DNA from 3 places in the Kitasatospora sp. NPDC056800 genome. Region 1 is predicted to be linked to each of the others. Evidence: riboswitches for the same ligand, from Rfam matches in the RefSeq annotation. Region 1 holds a riboswitch; each other region holds the start of a gene.
The links. Region 1 has a riboswitch for cobalamin ahead of ACFRQN_RS00735 (cobalamin biosynthesis protein). Riboswitches for the same ligand answer to the same signal wherever they lie in the genome.
Positions count from the first base shown of each region.

Region 2: it holds a riboswitch for cobalamin, as region 1 does, so the genes downstream of both, ACFRQN_RS36925 (ribonucleoside-diphosphate reductase subunit alpha) here and ACFRQN_RS00735 (cobalamin biosynthesis protein) in region 1, are expected to answer to the same signal.
Region 3: it holds a riboswitch for cobalamin, as region 1 does, so the genes downstream of both, ACFRQN_RS03590 (prenyltransferase/squalene oxidase repeat-containing protein) here and ACFRQN_RS00735 (cobalamin biosynthesis protein) in region 1, are expected to answer to the same signal.

Region 1 is NZ_JBHUAL010000002.1:23,856-31,868, reverse strand. It holds gene ACFRQN_RS00760 (acyl-CoA dehydrogenase family protein) at 1-733, shown strand, start outside; gene ACFRQN_RS00755 (phosphatidylserine decarboxylase) at 1,222-1,914, shown strand; gene ACFRQN_RS00750 (phosphatidylcholine/phosphatidylserine synthase) at 1,901-2,779, shown strand; gene ACFRQN_RS00745 (hypothetical protein) at 2,885-4,210, opposite strand; gene ACFRQN_RS00740 (alpha/beta hydrolase family protein) at 4,878-5,984, opposite strand; cobalamin riboswitch at 6,284-6,417, shown strand; gene ACFRQN_RS00735 (cobalamin biosynthesis protein) at 6,525-7,538, shown strand; gene ACFRQN_RS00730 (cobyric acid synthase) at 7,535-8,013, shown strand, end outside.
Region 2 is NZ_JBHUAL010000263.1:435-7,884, forward strand. It holds gene ACFRQN_RS36920 (ribonucleotide-diphosphate reductase subunit beta) at 1-607, opposite strand, end outside; gene ACFRQN_RS36925 (ribonucleoside-diphosphate reductase subunit alpha) at 628-3,039, opposite strand; cobalamin riboswitch at 3,232-3,366, opposite strand; gene ACFRQN_RS36930 (glycosyltransferase family 39 protein) at 3,439-5,130, opposite strand; gene ACFRQN_RS36935 (glycoside hydrolase family 26 protein) at 5,130-6,248, opposite strand; gene ACFRQN_RS36940 (glycosyltransferase family 2 protein) at 6,254-7,450, opposite strand, start outside.
Region 3 is NZ_JBHUAL010000008.1:66,287-74,299, reverse strand. It holds gene ACFRQN_RS03605 (prenyltransferase/squalene oxidase repeat-containing protein) at 1-811, shown strand, start outside; gene ACFRQN_RS03600 (flagellar hook-length control protein FliK) at 841-1,320, shown strand; gene ACFRQN_RS03595 (hypothetical protein) at 1,403-2,815, opposite strand; cobalamin riboswitch at 2,948-3,024, opposite strand; cobalamin riboswitch at 3,103-3,247, shown strand; gene ACFRQN_RS03590 (prenyltransferase/squalene oxidase repeat-containing protein) at 3,355-6,120, shown strand; gene ACFRQN_RS03585 (hypothetical protein) at 6,117-7,223, shown strand; gene ACFRQN_RS03580 (CbiQ family ECF transporter T component) at 7,228-8,013, shown strand, end outside.

The DNA of each region.
Region 1 (8,013 bases):
GAAGATGTGGCTCACCAACGGCGGCACCTCCACCCTGGTCGCGGTCCTCTGCAAGACCGACGAGGGCGGCAGCAGCCCGTACAAGAACATGACCACCTTCCTGATCGAGAAGGAGGCCGGTTTCGGCCCGAACCCCTCGGTTCCCGGCCTGACCGTGCCCGGCAAGATCGAGAAGATGGGCTACAAGGGCGTCGACACCACCGAGCTGGTCCTCCAGGACGTCCGCGTCCCGGCGAACCGCGTCCTCGGCGGCGTCCCGGGCCGCGGCTTCTACCAGATGATGGACGGCGTCGAGGTCGGCCGCGTCAACGTCGCCGCCCGCGGCTGCGGCGTCGCCCGCCGCGCCTTCGAGCTCGGCATCGCCTACGCCCAGCAGCGCTCCACCTTCGGCAAGAAGATCGCCGAGCACCAGGCGATCCAGTTCAAGCTCGCCGAGATGGCCACCAAGGTCGAGGCCGCCCACCAGATGATGGTCATGGCCGCCCGCAAGAAGGACGGCGGCGAGCGCAACGACCTCGAGGCCGGCATGGCCAAGTACCTCGCCTCCGAGTACTGCAAGGAGGTCGTCGAGGACGCCTTCCGCATCCACGGCGGCTACGGCTTCTCGAAGGAGTACGAGATCGAGCGCCTCTACCGCGAGGCCCCGATGCTGCTCATCGGTGAAGGTACTGCGGAGATCCAGAAGATGATCGTCGGGCGCCGGCTCCTCGAGGAGTACCGGATCGCCGACTGACCCCCGGGCCGCCCGCCGACGCACCCCGTCGCCGGTCGGCCCCCTCGAACCGCCGGTCGACGGGCGTGCGGGCCCGTCCCGGCGCGGGGCCGTGCCCCGTCACGGGCCCGGCCTGGTCCGCCTGGGTCCGGCACGGCCCGCCGGAAGCGGCCGCAGGGCGTACAGCTGCAACGACGCGCCCTACGGCCGCTTCCGCACACCCGCTTCCGGCCGCTACGGCCGTTTCGTCCGCCGGGTTCCGTCCGCGCACCCGTTGAGACAAGAGTCACCAGCCCTGTCGGGTCCCTTGGGAACCGGACCGGGCCGAGCTACGGTCGTAGGAGTGGACGCGCACACGCGCCGCCACCGGACACGTGAACGAGCAGGCGGGTTGCCCACCCACCGTCTGCTCCCGATAGCATCCACCGGGACAGCAAGCCGTCCCTCTATTACCGATTCCGCGGTGGCCCCCGTCCAGCGGCCATGATCCCCCGCGACAAAGGTCTTCGATGCCCATCAGCCCGTCCCCTCACACCTCCGTCACGGACCGCGATGCCCTCGCAGCCCCGACGGCCGGTCGGCGACCCCGCGTGACCATCGCGCGCGGAGCCACCCCCTGGTTCGTCCCCACCCTCGCCACGGCCGCCGTGACCACCGCCCTCACCCGGCGCAGCGGCAAGTGGGCCCTGGCTGCGGTACCCGCCTGTGCCCTCGGCGCGGGCATGCTGTGGTTCTTCCGCGACCCCGAGCGTGAGATCGGCACGGGCAGAGTGATCTCCCCCGCCGACGGCGTGGTGCAGAGCATCGACGCCTGGCCGGACGGCCGCACCCGGGTCGCGATCTTCATGAGCCCGCTGAACGTCCACGTCAACCGCGCGCCCCTGCCGGGCACCGTGACGTCGGTCGAGCACGTCGCGGGCGGCTTCGTCCCCGCGTTCAACAAGGACAGCGACCAGAACGAGCGGGTCGTCTGGCACTTCGACACCGAGCTCGGCGACATCGAGATGGTCCAGATCGCGGGGGCCGTGGCCCGCCGCATCGTGCCGTACGTGGACGCCGGAACCAAGGTCGAGCAGGGCGACCGGATCGGTCTGATCCGGTTCGGGTCCCGCGTCGACACCTACCTGCCGGCCGGCGTCGAGGTCGGCGTCGAGGTCGGCCAGAAGACCACAGCCGGGGTGACGCGCCTTGACCGTGACTGATCCTGAGACAATCGTCGGCCTGGACGACGAGGAGACGGCCCTGCGCCGCCGCCGCTGGGCACGGGACCGCGAGCTGCGTGCCCCGCGCTCTCCCCAGCACCTGTCCACGGCCGACTTCCTGACCCTGGGGAACGCCGTCTGCGGCTTCCTGGCGATCTACTCGATCACCACCGGGGTCCTGGTCCCGCACATCACCAACCCGGACGCCGCTCCGGACCGGCACAGCGCCGCCACCGCGGTCACGCTGCTGCTGATCGGCTCGATGTGCGACCTCTTCGACGGGCTGGTGGCGCGCAAGCTGCGCTCCTCCGCCCTCGGGGCGGAACTGGACAACCTCGCGGACCTGATCAGCTTCGGCATCGCGCCGGCCTACTTCGTCGCGGTCTGGGGCATGGTCTCCCCGGGTTCCAACAGCAAGCTGTCGGCGCTGATCGCGCTGACCGTACTGCTCGCGGTGGTCCTGCGGCTGGCCCGCTTCTCGGCCGTCAAGATGCGGCCCGGGGTGTTCCAGGGCATGCCCTGCCCGATGGGCGCGATGACGGTGATCGCCATCGTGCTGCTCGACCCGCCGTTCCTGCCCGGTCTGCTCGCCATCTTCGGCGCCGCGTACCTGATGGTCAGCCGGATCGAGTACCCGAAGCCGCAGGGGCTGCTGGCCACCGCCACGCTCTGCTGGGTCGTCGTCGCGATCGGCTGCCTGGCCGCCTGGGCGACCGGGCTGCCCGGCGGCGACAGCCTGATGCACGTCGGCGCGTTCGCCCAGATCACGCTCGCCGCGATGGCGCCGCTGCTGGTCATCCGCCGCAAGGTGGGGCAGAAGGTCGGCGACGTCCGCGCCCGGCGGGCGGAGTCGCGGCTCGGCTGAGCCGTCCCACGACCGGCATGGGGAAGGGCCCGGAACCTGATGGTTCCGGGCCCTTTCCGTGTTCCCGTGTTCCTGTGCGCCCGTGTTCCCGTGCGCCCGTGCGGCTCAGGCGCCGCCGGTGTGCACGCTGAACGCCGAGCGGCGGGCCGCCCGGGCCACGCCCGGGTCCGGGTGCACGCTCGAGACCGCCGTCAGCACCGAGGCCGCCCGCGGGTGGCCGGACTGCCGGGCCCGGGCGAACAGCCGGACCGGGTCGCCCGCCGCGGCGCCCTCGACGTGGCCCACCAGCAGCTCGGTCTCGCCGTGGTCGAGCACCGCGGCCGCGGTGTCCACCCAGAGCCAGGCCGCGTCCTCCGCGCCCAGCACGTCCGCCGGGGCGACGCCCTCGTCCGCGCGCTCCGCCAGCCACAGCAGCGCGTACGGGCGCAGCACCGGCTCGTCCACCGCCGCGCGCACCGCCTGCTCGGCCGGTCCGCCGGCCACCCGCAGCGCCTCGAAGGCCAGCCCGCGCACCAGCGCGTCGTCGCCCTGGGCGGCGTCCAGCAGCTCGCCCACCGCCCGGTCGGCCGGCCGGGCCGCGACCCAGGCCCGGAACTCGGCGCGGGCCGGGCCCGGCGAGTAGTCCGCGCAGGCGTTCAGCAGCTCGAAGGCGCTCTGCTCGATGTGCCCGGCCGCGGTCTGCGCGACCGTGCAGATCTCCTCCAGCTTCGCCCGCACCGCCCAGTGGCCGAGCGGCGACAGCTCCGCGGCGTCGTTCCTGCGCACCAGGGCGCCGACGGCCGCCAGGCCGTCCAGCATCCAGTCCAGGACGGCGGCCACGTCCGAGGGCGCGGCGGGGGTGTCGATCTGCGGCGCACGGCAGGTGCCGCGGACGGCGGAGACGGCCGAGGCCGCGTGCGGCACCGGCGACAGGCCGGGTCCGCCGAGGCCGGTACCGACCCGGCGCTCGTCCAGGCCGCGGCGCAGCAGCTCCAGCAGCTCGCTCTCGGCGACCGGGCCGTCCACCAGGTGCAGGAAGGAGAGCAGCTGCGGGGCCTGGTCCACGGCCTGCCCGGCCAGGACGGCGAAGACGCCGCGCAGCGCCGCGGGCGGCACCGGGGCGAGCAGGGTCCAGGCGTCGAACAGCGCCGACCAGCCGCGCACCACGGCCTCGTCGTCGTGCTCCCAGGCGTGCAGGCGCCAGCCGGGGCCGGCTCCGCCGTCCCGGGCCTCCACCAGGCCCACCAGCAGCGCCTGCCCCCAGGCCTTGGCGGCGGCACCGACCGTCATGGCCAGGGCCCGGCCCGCCGCGCGGGCGTCGTCCGGGAGCAGCTCGCCGCGCTTGTCGACCTCGGCCAGCTCACCGGCCCAGCGGGCGACCCGGACGGCGTCCACCAGCATCCGGCGGGCCAGCGGCGCCAGCTCGGAGGGTGCCGGAAAGCCCTCCGGCACGGGAACCCTGCCCCGCCCGGGAGCCGGAGCGGGCCCTCGTCGCCGGGGTACTGCGTTACGGGGGACTCCCGCCCCGCCCGGCCTGCCACCGGCGGGCCGTTGGGCCGTTCCGGGGAGACGGGTCACCGTCGCACCGGTACCGATCGTCGGCGGGAGCGGGGCATCACGGTCGCGCGGGTTCCGAGACGTCACGTCGAGCAGTCTTCCCCTTGTACCGGCCTTCTGTCACATCCGGTTGTCCGTACGACCGGGCGACCGCCGGTGGCACCTCCGCAAGATCGGGCAACAACGGCAAACCGCCTGGCCGGAAACGTGTGACCTGCCCATGCCACAGGGGGCGGGCCGGTTGCCCGGAATGCTCGGGCGGTCACCGTGCGTACGGGTGGGGGGTAAGGGGCCGGGCCAAATATTGCTCCTGACAGCCGAGGGGCCCTTACGGGGGCGTTTCGGCCCGGCGACGCCCGGCAGGACTGTCCAGCCCGAATCCGGACGGATGGCGGGCGGCGTGATCGGGATCGAGCCGCACCGGAAGTCGGCCGGGCCGACTTTTCACGCGGGCCCGGAGGAATGGGAGGAACGTTCATTCTCGGACGGGGGGAATCGCACCGGGAAAAGCGGCGGGGACCAGCCGAAAACGCCCTCGCGCACAGGGGGGGTGGTTGAGCCCCTAGAGGAGCGGGGTGAGCCAGCGGCGGAGGAGTTCGGTGTAGCGGTCGGGGGCGGTGTTCCAGAGGGTGGCGTGGTCGGCGCCGGGGAAGGGTTGGAGGCTCACCACGTCGCGGCGGGCGGCGGCCAGCTTCTCGGCGGCGCCGAAGGGCGCGATCCGGTCCTCGGGGCTGTGCAGGAGGAGGGTCGGCACCCGCAGGTCGGTGCCGTCGGCGATGCGGCCGAAGTCGGCGAGGTCGACCCCGGTGCGGCCCTCGGCGGCGAGGGCGCCGAGCTCGGCGGCGACGCCCTGGAAGCCGGCCCGGGCGGCGTCCCGGCGGGCGGAGGCGGGCAGGTCGAGCACGGGCGAGTCGAGGATCAGACCGCGGACGGCGTGCGACCAGGCGGAGCGGGCCACGGTCTGCAGCACGATGGTCGCGCCGACGGACCAGCCGTACAGGATCACCTTGCCCGCGCCGCTGTCGAGCGCCAGCCGTACCGCCGCCTCGATGTCGCGCCACTCGGTCTCGCCGAAGTGGCTGAGCCCGTCCGGGGAGGCGGGGGCGCCCCGGTCGCCGCGGTAGGTGACGGCGAGGGCGGGCAGGCCGAGCCGGTCGAGGACGGGGAGCACCGGGAGGGTCTGCCGGCGGTCGTCGCCGGGGCCGTGCACCAGGATCACCCAGGTGCCGCGCTTGCCGTCGAGCCGCCAGGCGGGGAGGGCGCCGAGCTCGCCGTCGGCGGCGGTGTCGGCGAAGGCGAGGCCGAGCGCCTCGGTGGGGTCGCCGAGGTGGACCCGCGGGGTGAAGCGGACCTCGGTGCCGGGGACGAGGGTGCCCCGGTCGGCGCGGACCAGTCGGCGGGTGACGCCCTGTTCGTCGGCGTGCAGCACCTCCTCGACGACCGCGTGCCCGCCGTCCGCCCACTCCACCGCCCAGCGGCCGGGGCGCAGGCTCGCGGGGCCGCGGGTGAAGGTGACCCGGCCGGCGGCGAGGGCGCGGACCTGGACCGGCCCGGACTCCTGGACGGCGGTCACCGGACGGACCATCCGCTCGGAGGCCCGGCGGCCGACCACCAGCACGGCGGCCCCCACCGCGGCGGCCGCCACGACGGCGGCGGTTCCCCAACGCATCTCGCTCCCCGCTCTGTTGTTCACGGACGTTGTTCACGGACCGGACGGTGTTCGAGCCCCAGTTCACCGGCGCTCCGCCCGAGCGGCCACCGGGCTGGGCCGTCCGGGTCACCCGGCGGGCGCTCCCGGGGTGCTCAGGGCGGTACTCAGGGGGTGCCGGTGGCGGGGGTCGGGGCGGGGCCGCGCCGGGCGATCCGACCGGGCGTCAGCGGCGTCCCCGTGTGACCAACCCCTCCGTGACCTCGGTTGACTCCCGGTTCGGGCCCGTGATGGGATCCTGGGGCCAAACGGAGGCATGGAGAGGAAGCCGGTGGAAGTCCGGCGCGGTCCCGCCACTGTCACCGGGGAGCACGCTCGGAACATCGCCACGGCGGGCCGTCGACGGCCGCTGGAAGGCTCCGGGGGTGCGTTCGACCCGGAAGCCAGGAGACTCTCGCCGCCGTCACGTCGATCCAGGGCGCGGACCCTGAGTGAGGACACGCACGCGATGCAGGCTGCCCCGCCCGGCCGGACTCCGAGCTGCCCTCCGCCGTGCGGCCGATGACCCCGCGCGCGCCTTCCCCCGCTCCGCGCCCGCTGACCCGAGCCTCGCGCCCGCTGGCCCGCGCCGCCGTGTTCGCACTCGGCGCCGCCGCGGGCTACGCCGCCGACGCCCGCTTCGCCGACCCCCGCCGGGGCCACCCGGTGGCCGTCTTCGGCAGCGCCGCGACCCGGCTGGAGCGGCGGCTGTGGCGCGACGACCGCGCCGCCGGGGCCGGGTACACCGCGCTGTGCGTGGGCGCGGTCGCGGCGGGCGCGTTCGCCCTGGACCGTACGGTGGGCCGGCGCCCGCTGGGCCGGGCGGCGCTGGCGGCGGCCGCGACCTGGACGGTGCTCGGCGGCACCTCGCTGACCCGGGAGGCCCGCACCATCGGCCGCTCGCTGGCCGCCGGCGACCTCGCCGCCGCCCGGGAGCGGCTGCCGCACCTGTGCGGGCGGGACCCGAGCGCGCTGGACGGGCAGCAGATCGCCCGGGCGGTGGTCGAGTCGGTGGCCGAGAACACCGCCGACGCCGTGGTGAACGCGCTGACCTGGGGCGCCCTGGCCGGCACCCCCGGCCTGCTGGCCTTCCGCGCCGTGAACACCCTGGACGCCATGGTCGGCCACCGCTCGCCCCGCTACGCCCGGTTCGGCTGGGCCTCGGCCCGGCTGGACGACGTGGCGGGCTGGCCGGGCGCCCGGCTGACGGCGCTGCTGACGGTGGCCGCCGCCCCCGAGCCCCGGACCGCCTGGCGGGTCTGGCGGCGCGACGGCTCCGCGCACCCGAGCCCGAACGCGGGCCAGGCCGAATCGGCGTTCGCCGGCGCGGTGGGCGTCCGACTGGGCGGCACGCTGCGGTACGGGGAGCGGGTGGAGCACCGGCCCGTCCTGGGCGCGGAGCTGCGGCCGGTGACGGTGGACGACATCGAGCGGGCCTGCGCGCTCTCCCGGCGGGTGGGCGCACTGGCGCTGGGTACGACGGTCGCGGGGCACGTCCTGCTGCGGGCACTGCTGAAGAAGAGGGGACGGGCATGAGCAACGCACTGCTGGTCGCGGGGACGACCTCGGACGCGGGCAAGAGCGTGGTGACGGCCGGGATCTGCCGGTGGCTCGCCCGCCAGGGCGTACGGGTCGCGCCGTTCAAGGCGCAGAACATGTCGCTCAACTCCTTCGTCACCGCCGACGGCGCCGAGATCGGCCGCGCCCAGGCGATGCAGGCGCAGGCCGCCCGGGTGGAGCCGGAGGCGGCGATGAACCCGGTGCTGCTCAAGCCGGGCGCGGACGGCCGCAGCCAGGTGGTGCTGCTCGGCCGACCGGTGGCCGAGGTCGGCGCGCTGGACTACCGCGAGCGCAAGCCCGTCCTGCTGGAGCGCGCCCTGGAGTGCCTGGCCGACCTGCGCGGCCGCTACGACGTGGTGGTCTGCGAGGGCGCGGGATCGCCCGCCGAGATCAACCTGCGCGACCGCGACATCGCCAACATGGGCCTGGCCACGGCCGCCGCCCTGCCGGT
Region 2 (7,450 bases), on a different contig from region 1:
CCCAGTTGGTGCCCGTGGCCAGGCCGTGCAGCAGGCCGCGCGAACGGAACCAGTACACGTAGGCGAAGGCGCCGTAGAAGAACAGGCCCTCCACGCAAGCCGCGAAGCAGATCAGGTTCAGGAGGAACGCGCGGCGGTCCTCCTTGGTCTGCAGCGAGTCGATGTGGTCGACCGCGTTCATGTACTTGAAGCAGAACTGCGCCTTCTGGCGGATGGAGGGGATGTTCTCCACCGCGGCGAAGGCCGCGTTGCGGTCCTCCGGGTCGGGCAGGTAGGTGTCCAGCAGCGTCAGGTAGAACTGGACGTGCACGGCCTCTTCGAACAGCTGCCGCGAGAGGTACAGGCGCGCCTCGGGCGAGTTGATGTGCTTGTAGAGGCTCAGCACCACGTTGTTGGAGACGATCGAGTCGCCCGTCGCGAAGAACGCGACCAGCCGGCCGATGAGGTGGCGCTCGCCCTCGCTGAGCTTCGCCAGGTCGGCGACGTCGGAGTGCAGGTCCACCTCCTCGACGGTCCAGGTGTTCTTGATCGCGTCCCGGTACCGGTCGTAGAACGACGGGTAGCGCATCGGGCGCAGGGTCAGCTCGAAGCCGGGGTCGAGCAGCATCTTGCGGTCTTCGGGGGTGGTCACTGGCAGGCCTCGCAGGACTCGGGGTTCTCCAGGGAGCAGGCGATGGCGGCTTCCTGCTCCGGGGTGAGGGAGGGGGTGTTCACGGGCACCGGTGCCGGCGCGGCGGCACGGGCGGTGCCGGACGCGGCCTGGGCGATGCGGGTGGCCGGGCGCGAACGCAGGTAGTAGGTGGTCTTCAGACCGACCTTCCACGCGTAGGCGTACATCGAGCTGAGCTTGCCGATGGTCGGCGCCGCCATGAACAGGTTCAGGGACTGGCTCTGGTCCAGGTACGGCATACGGGCCGCGGCCAGGTCGATCAGCGCGCGCTGCGGCAGCTCCCAGGCCGTCCGGTACAGCGAACGGACCCCGGCGGGCAGCCAGTTCAGGTCCTGGACGGAGCCGTTGGCGTCGCGCAGGGCGTCGCGGGTCTGCTGGTCCCAGACGCCGAGCTCCTTGAGCTCGCGCACCAGGTACGGGTTGACCTGGAGGAACTCGCCGGACAGCGTCTCGCGCTTGAACAGGTTGGACACCTGCGGCTCGATGCACTCGTACACGCCGGCGATGGACGCGATGGTCGCGGTCGGCGCGATGGCCAGCAGCAGCGAGTTGCGCAGGCCGGTCTCGGCGATCCGGGCGCGCAGCGCCGTCCAGCGGTCGGCCCACTGCGGGGCGGCCGTCGGGAAGTGGTCGATGTGCAGCTCGCCGCGGGCGGCGCGGGTCTCGCCGTACGCCTCGTGGCGGCCGAGCTGCTCGGCCAGGTCGGCGGAGCGCTCGTACGCGGTGAGCATGATGCGCTCGGCGATCAGCGTGGAGAGCCGGGCGGCCTCGGCGGAGTCGAAGTCGATCCGCAGCTTGAAGAAGACGTCCTGGAGGCCCATCACGCCGAGGCCGACCGGCCGCCAGCGGGAGTTGGAGGTGCCGGCCTCGGTGGTCGGGTAGAAGTTGATGTCCACCACGCGGTCGAGGAACGTCACGGCCGTGCGGACGGTGGCGTCGAGGCGCTCCCAGTCCATGGCGCCGAGCAGGTCGTCGACGGTGGCACCGGGGGCCACGTGGGCGCCGAGGTTGACCGAGCCGAGGTTGCAGACGGCGGTCTCGGAGTCGTCCGTGACCTCCAGGATCTCCGTGCACAGGTTGGAGGAGTGCACGGTGCGGCCCGGCAGGGCGGTCTGGTTGGCGGCGCGGTTGGAGGCGTCCTTGAAGGTCATCCAGCCGTTGCCGGTCTGCGCCAGGGTGCGCATCATGCGGGCGTACAGGGTCTGCGCCGGGATGGTGCGGACGGCCTTGCCGGCCAGCTCGGCCTTGCGGTAGGCCTCGTCGAAGTCGGCGCCCCACAGGTCGACCAGCTCCGGCACGTCGGCCGGGGAGAACAGCGACCAGTCCTGGTTGGCGTTGACCCGGCGCATGAACTCGTCCGGGATCCAGTGCGCCAGGTTGAGGTTGTGGGTGCGGCGGGCCTCTTCGCCGGTGTTGTCGCGGAGCTCCAGGAACTCCTCGATGTCGGCGTGCCAGGTCTCCAGGTAGACGCAGGCCGCGCCCTTGCGGCGGCCGCCCTGGTTGACGGCGGCGACCGAGGAGTCGAGGGTGCGCAGGAACGGCACGATGCCGTTGGACTTGCCGTTGGTGCCGCGGATCAGGCTGCCGCGCGAGCGGATGCGCGAGTAGGACAGGCCGATGCCGCCGGCGTGCTTGGACAGGCGGGCGATCTGCGCGTAGCGGTTGTAGATCGAGTCCAGGTTGTCCAGCGGCGAGTCGAGCAGGTAGCAGCTCGACATCTGCGGGTGCCGGGTGCCGGAGTTGAAGAGCGTCGGCGAGGAGGTCAGGTACTCCAGGCGGCTCATCAGGCCGTACAGCTCGGCCACCTCGCGCACCGACTGCTCGGAGTCGCCGACCGCCAGGCCGCAGGCGACGCGGAGCAGGAAGTGCTGCGGGGTCTCGATCACCTTGCGGGTGATCGGGTGGCGCAGCAGGTAGCGGGACTGCACGGTGCGCAGGCCGAAGTACTCGAAGCGGTCGTCGCCGGCGGTGTCGATCAGCGCGTCCAGGGCGGCGGCGTGCTTGGCGACGAAGTCCGCGGTGGTGTCGCCGATCAGGCCCTCGGTGTGCCCGACGGCGATCGAGGCGGAGAAGGACACCGAGCCCTGGCTGTTCGCCTCGTCGACGATCTCCAGCGCGAGCAGGCGGGCGGCCAGCTTCGAGTACTGGGGGTCCTCGGCGATCATCGACGCGGCGGCGTCCACGGCCAGCCCGCGCAGCTCGGCGAAGTCCGAGCCGGCGTGGCGGCCGCGCAGCGCGGCGGCGGCGACATGGCCGGGGTCGACCTCGGTGAGGTCGGTGCTGCGGTCGGTGAGCAGCCGCAGCAGCGCGCCCCCGGGGTCGGAGACCGTCGGGTCGGTGAAGGCGGTACCGGAGCCCTGGGCGGGCAGGGTGGCTGAGGCAGCGGTGGTCAAGGCGCTCTCTCCTGGCGGCGATCGGCGGCGGTGCTCGGGGGGCCACCGGGCCGATCTGGGCAGGGGAGCACGGCGCGAACGCAAAAAAGCGTCGCGCGAGGTGACTCCCCGGCCCGCCCGCGAGGCCCGGAGGGGTACTGCTGGTGCCGGCGCGGCCTCTGCGGGAGGGCCGTGGCGCACGCCGTCGGCAGGTACTCGGACTCGCGGGGTGCGGCTGCTGGAGCCGCCCGCTCACCGCTGCGGGGCAGTCCCGGATTCGCACCGGGTTCCCCTGCATCGACAGCAGAAGCGAGCATACATGTTGTGCCGCCGGACTGCGGCGGCACCATATGTTGTGCCTGTCGTGTCGCGGATGTGCGTGGGCCGGGCAGCCGGTCAGTGCTTCAGATAGACCTTGTACGTGCTCGAATCGCCGGTCGGCGAGGTGAATTGGGCGACCAGCCGGTAGTGTCCGGCGGCGCCCAGGGCCTCGCTCAGGGCCCGGTCGGTGGCCCTCGGCGCGGTGCTGTCGAGGACGACCATGGTGAACCAGCCGTCCCGGATCGCGGCGACGCTGCCGTCGTCGCCGTGGTGCTCGACCCCGGCCCCGTCGCGGTAGTCCGTGCCGGCGCGCGCGGAGACCCACTGCTCGGGCTTGGAGACGCCGCCGAGGTAGTACTCGGCGAGTCCGTCGACCTCGGTGAGGTAGCGGCCCTGGGGCTCCGTGTGGACCCGCAGGACGGCCAGCAGGCGGCCGGAGTCGGGCCCGTTCTGGTAGCGCAGCGCGGACTGCTCCAGGCCGAGGGCGAGCAGGGCGACCCAGACCAGGATGCCGAGCTGGGGGTGGCGGAAGTGGGCGCCGACCAGCCGGGTCAGGCCGACCCCGGCGAGCGGGGCGGCCAGCAGCATGCCGTAGCCGAGGTGGCGGAACAGCGCGCCGGAGGTGCCGGTCCACAGGTGGGCGGCGGGGACCAGCAGGGCGGTGGCGGTCAGGACGGCCCCGAGCAGGGCGCGCCGGCCCCGGGTGGTGGGGAGGGGCTCCTTCTCCGGCGCGTCGTGCTCGGGCATCTGTTCGCGGCGCGCGTAGGCGATGGTGCCGGCCACCGCGAGGACGGTGAACAGGCCGGCCCACTGGAGCGTGCCGAGCAGGACCGAGCCGGCCGAGCCGGGGGCGTTGCCGCGCGAGGGCGACCACCCGGCGACCTTGCCGAGGGTGCCGTACGGGAGCAGCAGGACGAGGGTGCCGAGGGCCGTCAGCAGTGAGCGCAGGGCGGCCGGGCCCACCCGGTGGTACGGCCGGGCGCAGGCGAAGGCGAGGGCCACCAGGGCGGGGACGGCGAAGGCCGCGGAGTAGGCCGTGGCGCAGGCCAGCGCCGTGGGCGGGGCGGCGAGCAGGGCCAGGGCCGGATGGCGGCCTGCGGTGAACACCGTGGTCCAGGCCGCGAGGGCGACCAGCAGGACGGCGAGGGACTCGGGCGCGGCGTAGAAGCCGACCACGACGGTGGACTGGAGGACGGCGTACCCGGCGATGGCGCAGATGGCGACCCGCTCGTTGAACAGCCGCCGGGTCAGCGAGTACAGCAGGACCGTGGTGAGCAGCGCGAAGCCGAGGCTGAGCAGCCGGGTGCCCCAGATGCCGTTGGCGTCGGCGGCGGCGCCGGCCAGCGGCGGGTAGAGCCAGGGCGAGCCGTGCACCCGGTCGACCAGGTCGGTGGTGACCGGGGTGCCGTGCAGCAGGTGGGCCAGCTGCTGGCGGCCGGCGACCATGGCGGCGGCCTCGTCGGGGTGCGCGGCGGCCAGCAGGCGCAGCGAGAGGGCGGCCTGGACGGTGAGGACGGCGCCCAGCAGGCCGCGGGCGATCCACCGGCGCCGGGGGCTGGTGCCCGGGTCCCAGCCGATCGCGGGGACCCGCGGGATGGTGTACGGGGCCAGCTCGACGCCGTCGGGGTTGTCGACCGCTACGGCGGGGCGGGGCCCGTCGGGGCTGTCCACCGCCACGGCGCCGGGCCCGTCCGGGTCCGGCTCGGCGGCCGGGTCGTGGGCGGAGCGGCCGTGCGGGACGGGGGAGAACTCGGACTCAGTGCTCATCAGGGGTTCCGGATGTCGAAGCCGTAACGGGGGTCGGACACGCGCTGCTTGAACGCGGCGAGGGTGTCCGGCACGGCCTCGACCCGCCAGTCCGCCCGCTTGACGATGTTGAACCAGACGAAGCCGACGATGTCGTCGTGCGCCTCCAGCCCGGAGAACAGCTGGTCGATGTCCGCGTGCTGGCGCTTGCCCTGCTCGGAGGCGGTCTCGCTGATGAAGAAGGGCTTCTGGGAGAAGCCGCGGATCTCGGCCATGGTCGGGCCGTAGAGCGCGTCGAAGGTCTTGGGCCCGGTCTTGGTGAAGTAGCCGGTCATGCCGGCCCAGTCGACGTAGGTGTCGCCGGGGTAGTACGGCTCCAGGCGGGTGTTGGGCGCGGGGTCGGTGATGTTGGGGCTCCAGACCCAGATCACGTTGGTGGCGCCGGCCTGGTCGAAGAGGTCGTGGACGTGGCGCCAGGCGGCCACGAAGTCCTCGGGGGTGGCGGCCTGACGGCCCCACGGGTACCAGTCGCCGTTCATCTCGTGGGCGATGCTGACGGCGATCGGCAGGTTGAACTTGGCCACGGCCTTGGCGACGCCGCGCACGTAGTCGTCGGTGTCGCCGGCCGCGATCGAGGCGAGCGAGCGGTCGTGCGGCTCCCAGGCCATGAAGGGCAGCGCCCCGGCGTCGTGGATCCGGCGGGCGCCCGCGGTGTCGAAGCCGCCCTTCCAATGGGCGTAGAACTCCAGGACGTTGGGCTGCTTGCCGATCGCGTCGCGGTAGCCGGGCAGCGCGTCCATCGTGGCGGGGACGTCGGGCAGGGCGGCGCCGAGGTACTTGTGGCTCGGCCTGAGCAGCGGCGTGACGTCGTACGGGACGCCGGCCGGCAGGGCCTTGGGCGTGGCGGGCGCGGCCGGCGCGGTGCCCCCCGCGGCGGGGGCCGCGCCCGGAGTGCCGGGAGTCCCGGGGGCGCCGGGGGCCGGGGTGGCGGCCGGGGCGGCCTGGGCGAGGTCCTTCTGCATCGCGAAGCCGGGGTCCTCGGGGCCGCACGCGGTGGTGAGCAGCAGGCCGGCGGCGGCCAGCAGCGGGAGCGCCAGCCGGTGACGGAGCCGGCCGGCCCGTCTCGGGTGGGCGGTCATGGCGATCACACTGCTTCCGTCGGGCGGGGCTGGACGAGGACCCGGCCCACGATGGTGGCGTAGAAGAGGCCGGAGGCGAGGACGAGGGCGAAGTTCAGCGGGCCCATGGTGAGCATCCGCCAGATGCTCAGCAGCACCCAGAGCAGGGCGGTTCCGCCGCCCCAGGCGATGACGCCGATCCAGAACCGCCGGGTCCTGTTCCGCTTGGCGCCGCTGGAGCCGGTCGGCTGCCAGGCCATCCGGTTGCGGCGCACGATGTCCCAGATGGCGAAGACGTGCGCCCAGCCGTACATCATGCGGGCGGCCCAGGCCTCCAGCCGGTAGGGGTTGCGGTGCCAGAGCGGGAAGATGACCGTCGCGTAGAGCAGGCCGGGCAGCACCAGCGCGGTGTTCTCCCAGCGGATCAGGTCGGGGCGGGCGAGCAGCAGGACGATCGGGATGAGCGGTGAGACGACGGTGAACAGCGCCGTGTGGATGTAGTAGAAGAAGCCGGACAGGTAGCAGGCCCGGGTGATCGGCCGCAGCTTGGTCTGCCAGAACTTCTTGCTGCCGAGCAGGCTCATCGAGCCGGTGCACCAGCGGTACTGCTGGTTGAAGAAGCCGCCGACGTTGTCCGGGCAGACGCCGGTGGCCAGCGCGACGGGTATGTACTGGAGGTCCCAGCCGAGGCGGCGCAGGTCGAACCCGGTGTGCACGTCCTCGGAGTGGCCGATCAGCGTGGTGCCGCCGTTCTCCTCCAGCGCCGCGCGCCGGTACACCGCGCAACTGCCCACGCAGATGGCGCCGTCGCTGCGCTGCCGGGAGACCTGGACGGTCCGGTAGAACAGCTCCTGGACGGCGCCGGCGCCGCGCTCGATCCAGTTCTGCGAGTCCAGGATGCGGAAGAACTGCGGGGACTGGACGATGCCGAGGCGGGGGTCGGCCTCCATGTAGGGGAGCATCTCGTTCAGCAGGTCCGGCCGGGGCGCGAAGTCGGCGTCCAGGATGAGGATGTAGTCGCTGTCGGAGTTGCGGAAGCCGAACTGGAGGTTGCCGGCCTTCTTGAACCAGCCGAGCTTGTCGCGGGTGCCGTACACGAACCCGAAGTCGACGGCCATCTGCGCGAGTTGCGGGCTGTTGCTGTCGTCGAGGACGTACGGGGTGACGTCGCCCGGGTACTGGTCGCGGAGCCGGGCGACGTGCGTCCAGGTGTTGTGCAGGAC
Region 3 (8,013 bases), on a different contig from region 1:
CGAGGCCGCCGCGAAGGCCACCGCCTGGCTGGCGAAGCCCGAGATCATCGGCGGCTACCTCGGCGACGGCACCGCCGAGGCCTACGCGGGCGCGACCGCCAAGCTGCTGCTCGCCGTCGAGGTCCGCGGCGGGGACCCGGCGGCCTTCGGCGGCGTCGACCTGCCGGCCCGCCTGCGGTCGCTGCAGACCGCCGAGGGCCGGTTCTCCGACCGCTCCCAGTGGGGCGACTACAGCAACGCCTTCGGCCAGTCCCTCGCCGTGATCGCCCTGCACCGCACGCCCGGTGGCGCCCCGGCGGCGGCCGTGGACTTCCTGGCGAACAGCCAGTGCGCGGACGGCGGCTTCCCGCTCTCCTTCGGCCAGGCCGCCTGCACCAGCGACGCCGACGCCACCGCGCTCGCCGTCCAGGCCCTCGCCGCCACCGGGCGTGCCGCCAAGGCGAACACGGGCCTGGGCTGGCTCACCGCCCACCAGAACGCCGACGGCGGGTTCGCGGCCGCCGGGGCGACCGCCTCCAACGCCAACAGCACCGGCCTGGCCACCCAGGCGCTGCTCTCCGGCGGACGCCTCGGCCCCGGCCTCAAGGCCTGGGGCCGGCTGGTGAAGCTCCAGCAGGGCTGCTCCGCCGACCCGGCGGTCCGCGGCGCCGTCGCCTACGACGCGACCGGCTTCAACGCGGGCACCGGCGCCCGGGCCACGGCGCAGGCCGTCCTCGGCCTCGCGGGCACTCCGCTGCCCACGCTCTCCGCCTCCGGGGCCGCCCCCGACGCCCCGACCCAGGCCTGCCCGCCGGTCCCGGCCACGCGCTGAACCACGCTGACACCGCGAGGAGTTCACCGATGAGCGACACCCCCACCCCGGTCCGCCCGGCCCGCCGTACGCTCGGGTCGATCGCCGCCGCGGCGGCCCTCACCGCCGGACTGCTCGGCGTCTCCGCCGTCCAGGCCCCGCAGGCGCGGGCGGCCGCCTGCGGCGGCACCACCGGCGTCACCGTCGTGGTCGACTTCACCGCCGTCGGCGGCGGCATCCAGACCGGCTGCGCGCCCGGCGACCCGGCCAGCGGCCTGGCCGCGCTCACCGGCGCCGGATTCTCGTACGCCTTCCACCCGCGCTACCCGGGCTTCGTCTGCACCATCAACGCCCTGCCGACGGCCTGCACCAACCCGACCGGCAGCGCCTACTGGTCGTACTGGCACGCCCAGCACGGCGGCCCCTGGTCGTACAGCAGCCTGGGCGCGGGCAGCTACGACCCGGCCCCCGGCGACGTCGAGGGCTGGTCCTTCGGCGCCGGCGCACAGCCGGGCACCACCGCGCCCTGACAGGCGGAGGGCCACCGGCGCCCCGGCCCCGTCTCCGGAAGGGGCCGGGGCGCCGGTGCCCCCGTCCTGCGTCGTCGTGCGGTCAGCCGCCGTAGCGCAGCGAGACGGTGTCGCCGAGGTGGACGGTCGCGGCCCGGGCGGCCGGGGTGGCGGTGGCGCCGTCCAGGCTGAGCTTCCAGGTGGAGGAGCCGGCGTTGGCCGTGCCGTTGAGCGCGGTGACGGTGCCGCCGCCGGTGGACGGGGTGACGGAGGTGACGCAGCCGCTCGGGGTCGCGGTGGCGGCCGCGTCGAGGACGTCGCCGAGGGTCGCGGTGGTGCCGGTCGGGGTGAGGGTGACGGCGCAGACCCTGAGCGCGCCGGTGCCGTCGTCGACGACCAGCGGGAGCCGGGCGGCGGTGCCGGCGGTGAAGTCGGTGGTGGCGGCCCAGGCGGGCTCGCCCGCGGTGGTCGGGGCGGGCGGGGTGGCGGTGAACCCGGCACCGGCGACGGCGCGCAGGCCGTCGACGGAGGCGTAGGCGGACGGGCTGGTGTCGGTGGGAAGGTACTTGAAGCCGCCGCCGGGCTTGAACTGCTGGGATATCAGGAAGTCGACCGGGGTCTTGCCGGTGCCGCTGGTGAAGTCGGTGCCCTGGGGGTTGATGCCGCAGGCGTTGAGGCCGGACACGGCCCAGCCGTTGGAGTCGGTGTTCACCCCGAACATGGCGTTGAAGGCGCCGGAGGAGGCGAGCTTGCCCTTGAGGAAGTTCTTGGCGGCGACGACCGCGGAATCGGTGTTGGGCACTCCGGCGGTGCAGAGGGAGGCCATGGCGGCACCCGTCATGTCGATGTCGCTGCCCTGGGCGAGTGCCGTCGGGTCGCCCGCGGCCTTGCTGTAGTTCCAGCCGCCGTCGTTGTGCTGGTTGGCGCGCACGGCCGTGACGGAGGCGTCGAGCAGCGGCTGCGGGGCGCGCTGGGCGCCGGCCTGGGTCCTGGCGCCGGCGAGGGCGAGCAGGCCGAAGACGGTGCCGTTGAAGTTGGCGGACGGGCCGTAGTAGCCGGGTTCGGCGGTCTGCCAGTAGGCGGTGAGGTCGGCGAGGAGGTTGCGGCCGGGGCCGACGCGGGCGGGGTCGATGCCGGCCGCGTAGGCGTTGAGGACGGCGCGCTCGTAGTCCGTGGCCACGGGCGAGGTGCCGGGCCAGCCGGGGGCGGCGAGCTGGTTGCGGTAGACGAGGCGGGCGTTCTTGCCGGTGTCCCCGCCGGGGGTCACGTCGGCGGCGGCCGTTCCGGCGGCGGCGAGCGCGCTGAACGCCCACTCGTTGGAGAGTCCGCCGCCGGTGACGTAGCTGCCGTCGGCGGCCTGGAGGGACTTCAGGTACGTGACGCCGGTGCTCTTGGAGGTGGCTATCTGGGCCGGGGTGGCCGTCGCGTGGGCGGGGACGGCGGAGAGCAGCAGGGCTCCGGCTGTCAGGGCGACGGTGGTCGCCGAGGCGGCGCGGGACGGGGTGGGGAGGGGCACGGGACAGGCTCCTTGGGGTGGCGGGCGCCGACCCTGCCCCGGGACTCCCGCGTCCGCTCGGGGCGCGCGACTGCCGGAGCGGTCGCCGCCCGGATCGCGTGGGCCGGCATTCGCCGTGGTGCGTGGCCGGGCGGGCATTCGGGCTCGGGACGGTACGGTCACCGCCCCACACCGCTGCGCGTCAGCCCCGGGTTCGCACCGGGTTCCCCCGCTCGGCCACCGCGGACGCTACCGCACAGGTCCGTCGCCCGACGAGGTGATGTGATCGACCTGACGCCCCGTTGACTCTCCGTCGGTCAGCGTGGTCTGATGAACCGATTTTTTGCCCTCGGCATTCAGGGGAAGCCGGTCCAACTCCGGCGCTGACCCGCAACCGTGGACCCACCTGGGGGTGGGTGAGCCGGAATGCCTGGACCGGGGGTCTGTTCACAGAGCACTTGCGTCGTCGCGGACTACGACGCGGTTTCGACGGCCCCCGTGCCCGCGGGCGACCGTCGGCTGCGCCGTCGCCTCGCGTGTCGACCGACCAGGGAGTCGTCGTGAGGGTCAGCAGCAATCGCACACGTCACAGGAACCGGGACCTCGCCTCGCTGGTGGTCGCCGGCACCGTCGCCGTCGCCGCCTGCGGCACGGTCCTGCTCGGGTACCCGGGTACCGCCTCAGCCGACCCGATCGAGCAGTGCACGGCGACGACGGGCGCGATCGTCGCCGTCGACTTCACCCACTGGGGCGGCGGTGTCGTCCGGGGCTGCGACGCCCACCCCACGACGGGCATGAACCTGCTGCACAACGCCGGCTTCACCACGACCGGCACCGAGCACGACGGACCGGCCTTCATCTGCCGGCTCGGGACCGGGACCTTCAACGGTGGCGCCCAGTACCCGACACCGGCCGAGGAGCCGTGCGTCAACACCCCGCAGGCCACCGCGTACTGGTCGTACTGGATCGCCGAACCCGGCCAACAGGCCTGGTCCTACAGCCGGTTCGGGGCCGGCACGCAGAAGCCCAAGCCCGGCGAGGTCGAGGCCTGGGTCTACGGCGGTACGGACATCGGTGGCACCAGCGGGGCGCCGAACTTCACCCCGGACTCCGTCCGCGCCAGGAACGGCGGCCCCTCGCCCTCCGCCTCCCCTTCGGCAACCCCGACCACGAGCCCGACCGGATCCCCCTCCGCCACGGGCGACCCGGCGGCCGCCGCGGCCTGGCTGGCCGGCCAACTCGTCGGCGGCGACCACATGGAGAACTGGGCCGCCCCGGGGCCCGACTACCCCCGGACCGCCCTCACCGCCATCGCGCTCGCGGCGGCGGGGACGCAGGACCCGGCGCTGCGCAAGGTGGTCGCCTTCCTCGACGCCCACACCGACGCGTTCCTGCACCCCGACGGGCCGGCCGGCGCGCCGGACACCAGGGCCGCCGCGCTGCTGGCCCTCGTCGCCGAGAGCACCGGCCGCGACCCGCGCGCCTTCGGCGGGCGGGACCTGGTCGCCGCGCTCACCGACCACGTCTGCACGGGGGCGGGGGAGAACGGCAGGTGCACCGCCGCCGGGGACTTCCTCGGCGCGTCCTCGCCCTGGGTCCAGTCCCTCGGCGTCATCGCCCTCCAGCGCGCCGGCGTGACGCCGCCCGCCCCGGCCCTCGCCCGGTTCGCGGCCTTCCAGTGCGCCGACGGCGGCATGGCCGGTTCGATGATCGTCGCGGGTGACCACTGCGAGTCCGACCCGTCCGCCACCGCGATCGCCGCCCTCGCCCTGCGGACCGCCCCCGGCTACGAAGCGGCCGCCAGGAAGGCCGCCGACCAGCTCGCGGCGAGCCAGCAGTCCGACGGCTCCCTCCTCCCGTACCCCGGCGCCCCCGGCGACACCACCAGCACCGCGATCGCCGCCCAGGTCTTCCGGGCCACCGGCCAGGACGCCCACCGGGCCGCCGCCACCGCCTGGCTCGCCGCCCGGCAGGGCAAGGACGGCGGCTTCGGCCCCGACGAGTCGACCACCGACCCGGACGCCGTCGCCACCGAGCAGGCCCTCCTGGCCCTCACCGGCACCGACCTCACCACCGTCCGGCACAACCCGGACGGCCCCACCACCACGCCGACCCCGCCCGCGGGGAGGAAACCCGACGCGGCCAGGGGGAGCGCCTACCTCACCGACCCGTCCCGCCTGATCGACGGCCACTACTACGAGGGCTTCCCGGCCTTCGCCGACTTCGGCCTGACCATCGACGGGGCCTACGCCCTCGCCGCGACCGGCACCGACGACGCCGCGCTTCGCCGGATCGTCGACTTCCTCGACCAGCAGGGCAAGGACGCGAGCGAGCGCACAGTCAACGACTGGACCGCGATCGGCACCGAGTACGCCGGCGGCGGGTCCATCGGCAAGGAGGCGCTGCTCGCCGAGGCCGTCGGCCGCAACCCGCGGGACTTCGGCGGCCACGACCTGATCGCCGCCCTCGCCGCGCTGGTGTGCGCCAAGGCCGAAGCGAACACCGGCTGCGCCGCCCCGGGCAACTACGCCTACGCCACCTCCGTCTTCTCCCAGGCGCTCGCCGTCATGGCCCAGCTCCGGGCCGGGGAGTCCACCAGCGTCGCCCCCGCGATCGCCTACCTGAAGGGCCTCCAGCACCCGGACGGCTCCTGGCCGAGCCTGATCCCCGCCACTGGCGACTCCGACGTGGACAGCACGGCGATGGCCGTCATGGCCCTCGCCCTCGTCCCCGGGGACGAGGCCGCCCAGGCGGTCGACCAGGGGCTCGGCTGGCTCGCCGCGCGGCAGCTGCCCGACGGCGGCTTCCCCGGCGCGTCCGGCGACTCCACCAACTCGGCCGCGCTGGCCGTCCAGGGCATGACGCTGCGCCAGGCCGCCTACGGTGGACAGATCGCCAAGGCGCTCGACTTCCTCGCCGGGCAGCAGAACGGCGACGGCGGGTTCAACGTTGCGGCCGCCGGGCAGCGGGGGTCGGACGTCCGCGCGTCCACCCAGGTGCTGGGCGGTGCCACCGGCATCTCCTTCGGGACGCTGTCCCGCGACCTCGCGGGCACGCCGACGCCTACTCCCACCGGGACGCCGACCGCGACACCGACGGGGACACCCACGACGACCGCGGCGGCCCCGGCCACCGACACCCCGTCGTCCGGCGGTGTCGCCGAGGCCGGGGGCGTACCGGTGCGGACCGGTTCAGGGGGCCTGGCCAGTACCGGAAGCCAGGCACTGGCACTGACGGCGGGAGCCGGCGCGCTGACCGCGCTCGGCGCCGGGGCCGTCCTCGTCGCCCGTCGCCGCACCGCGGCCGCCCCGGGGCGTCACCGGTGAGCCGGGGGCTCGGCACGCGCCTCGCCCGGCTGTCCGGGGCGGCGTCGCTGACCTTCGCGCTCGCCTTCGGCGGCGTCGCCGCGGGCACCACCCCGGCCGCCGCGACCCCGTTGCCGATCGAGCAGTGCACCACCACCTCCGGTGCCGTACTCGCCGTGGACTTCGGCAAGTGGGGCGGCCCGCTGCTGCGCTCCTGCGGGACCACGCCCACCACCGGGTTCACCCTGCTCAACCAGGGCGGCTGGAAGACCACCGGCACCGGGCACGACGGACCGGCCTTCATCTGCCGGATCGGCTACAGCGGCTTCCAGGGCGGCAAGCAGTACCCGACGCCGGACCAGGAGAAGTGCGTCCTGACGCCCCCGGCCACCGCGTACTGGTCGTACTGGCACGCCGATCCGGGCCAGAACGAGTGGTCCTACAGCCAGCTCGGCGCGATGCTCTACCAGCCGAAGCCCGGCAGCGTCGACCTGTGGATCTTCGGCGGCACCAACGTCGAGGGCACCGAAGGGCGTCCGACGATCTCGCCGGACAGCGTCCGGGCCCACAACCCCAGCCCGGGCGGGCAGCCGGCCGACCCCGGCCAGGGCACGACGGGCGGCTCCGGCGGAGCGGCGGGCGGTTCCGGTACGACAGGCGGATCCGGTACGACGGGCGGTTCCGGTACGACGGGCGGCAGCGGCTCCGGCTCAACCGGCGGCACTGGTTCAACCGGCGGCCGGGCCCCGGCCCCCGCCGCGCCTCAGCCCGGCGGAGCCCGTCCGCCCGCGTCCGCCGCGACCCCGGGGACGGACCCCGCCATCCCCGAGGACGGCAGCACCCCGTCGGGCGCGCCCGACCCCACGCCGGTGCCGGCCGAGCCGTCCACCGCCCCGCCGACGGACACCCCGAGCGACCAGTCGACACCGCAGACGGCCGCGGCCGAGGCCGGGCCGACGTCCGCGGCAGCCGTGCCCGGCGGGGTGGTGGACGCCAACCCGGTGGCCGACGCCCCGCACGACTCCGGCTCGATGGTCCCCACCGTGCTCGGCTCGGTCCTCGTCGTGGCGCTGGGCGTGGCCACGGTGGTGGCCGCCCGGCGCCGCCGCCGACGGGCCGAGTGATCCGGTGGGCACGCTCGACAAGCGCGAGTCCGGCTCCCCGCAGCGCGCCCCCGGGCGGGTCGCGGGGGGCCGGCGCGTCCCGCGCAACCTCCACCCGCTGGCCTGGTGGGCCTGGGCGCTGGCCCTGGCGACGGCGGCCAGCCGCACCACCAACCCGCTGCTGCTCCTGCTCGTCCTCGCCGTGCTCGGCTTCGTGGTCACCGCCCGCCGCAGCGAGGCGCCGTGGGCGCGCGGGTTCACCTACTACCTGTGGCTGGCCCTGACGGTGGTGGCGATCCGGGTGGTCTTCCGGTGCGTCTTCGCCACCGGTGTCACCCCGCACGACCACCTGCTCTTCTCCCTGCCGCACATCCCGACCCCCGCCTGGTACGCGGGCATCGAGATCGGCGGCCCGGTCTCGCTGGAGGCCACGCTCTCGGCGGCCTTCGACGGGCTGCGGCTGGCCTGTCTGATCTGCTGCATCGGCGCCGCGAACACCCTGGCGAACCCCAAGCGGGCGCTGCGGGTGCTGCCGGGGGCCCTGTACGAGCTGGGCGTCGCGGTGACGGTGTCGCTCAGCGTCGCGCCCCAGCTGGTGCAGAGCGTCCAACGCGTCGCCCGGGCACGGCGGTTGCGTGCCGGGCGGCGCAAGGGCGTCCGCGCCCTGCGCAGCATCGTGGTGCCGGTCCTGGAGGACGCGCTGGAGCGTTCGCTCAGCCTCGCGGCCGCGATGGACTCGCGCGGCTACGGGCGTTCCGGCACCGCCTCGCGCCGCTCCCGCCGGCTGACCGGCGCGCTGATGCTGCTCGGC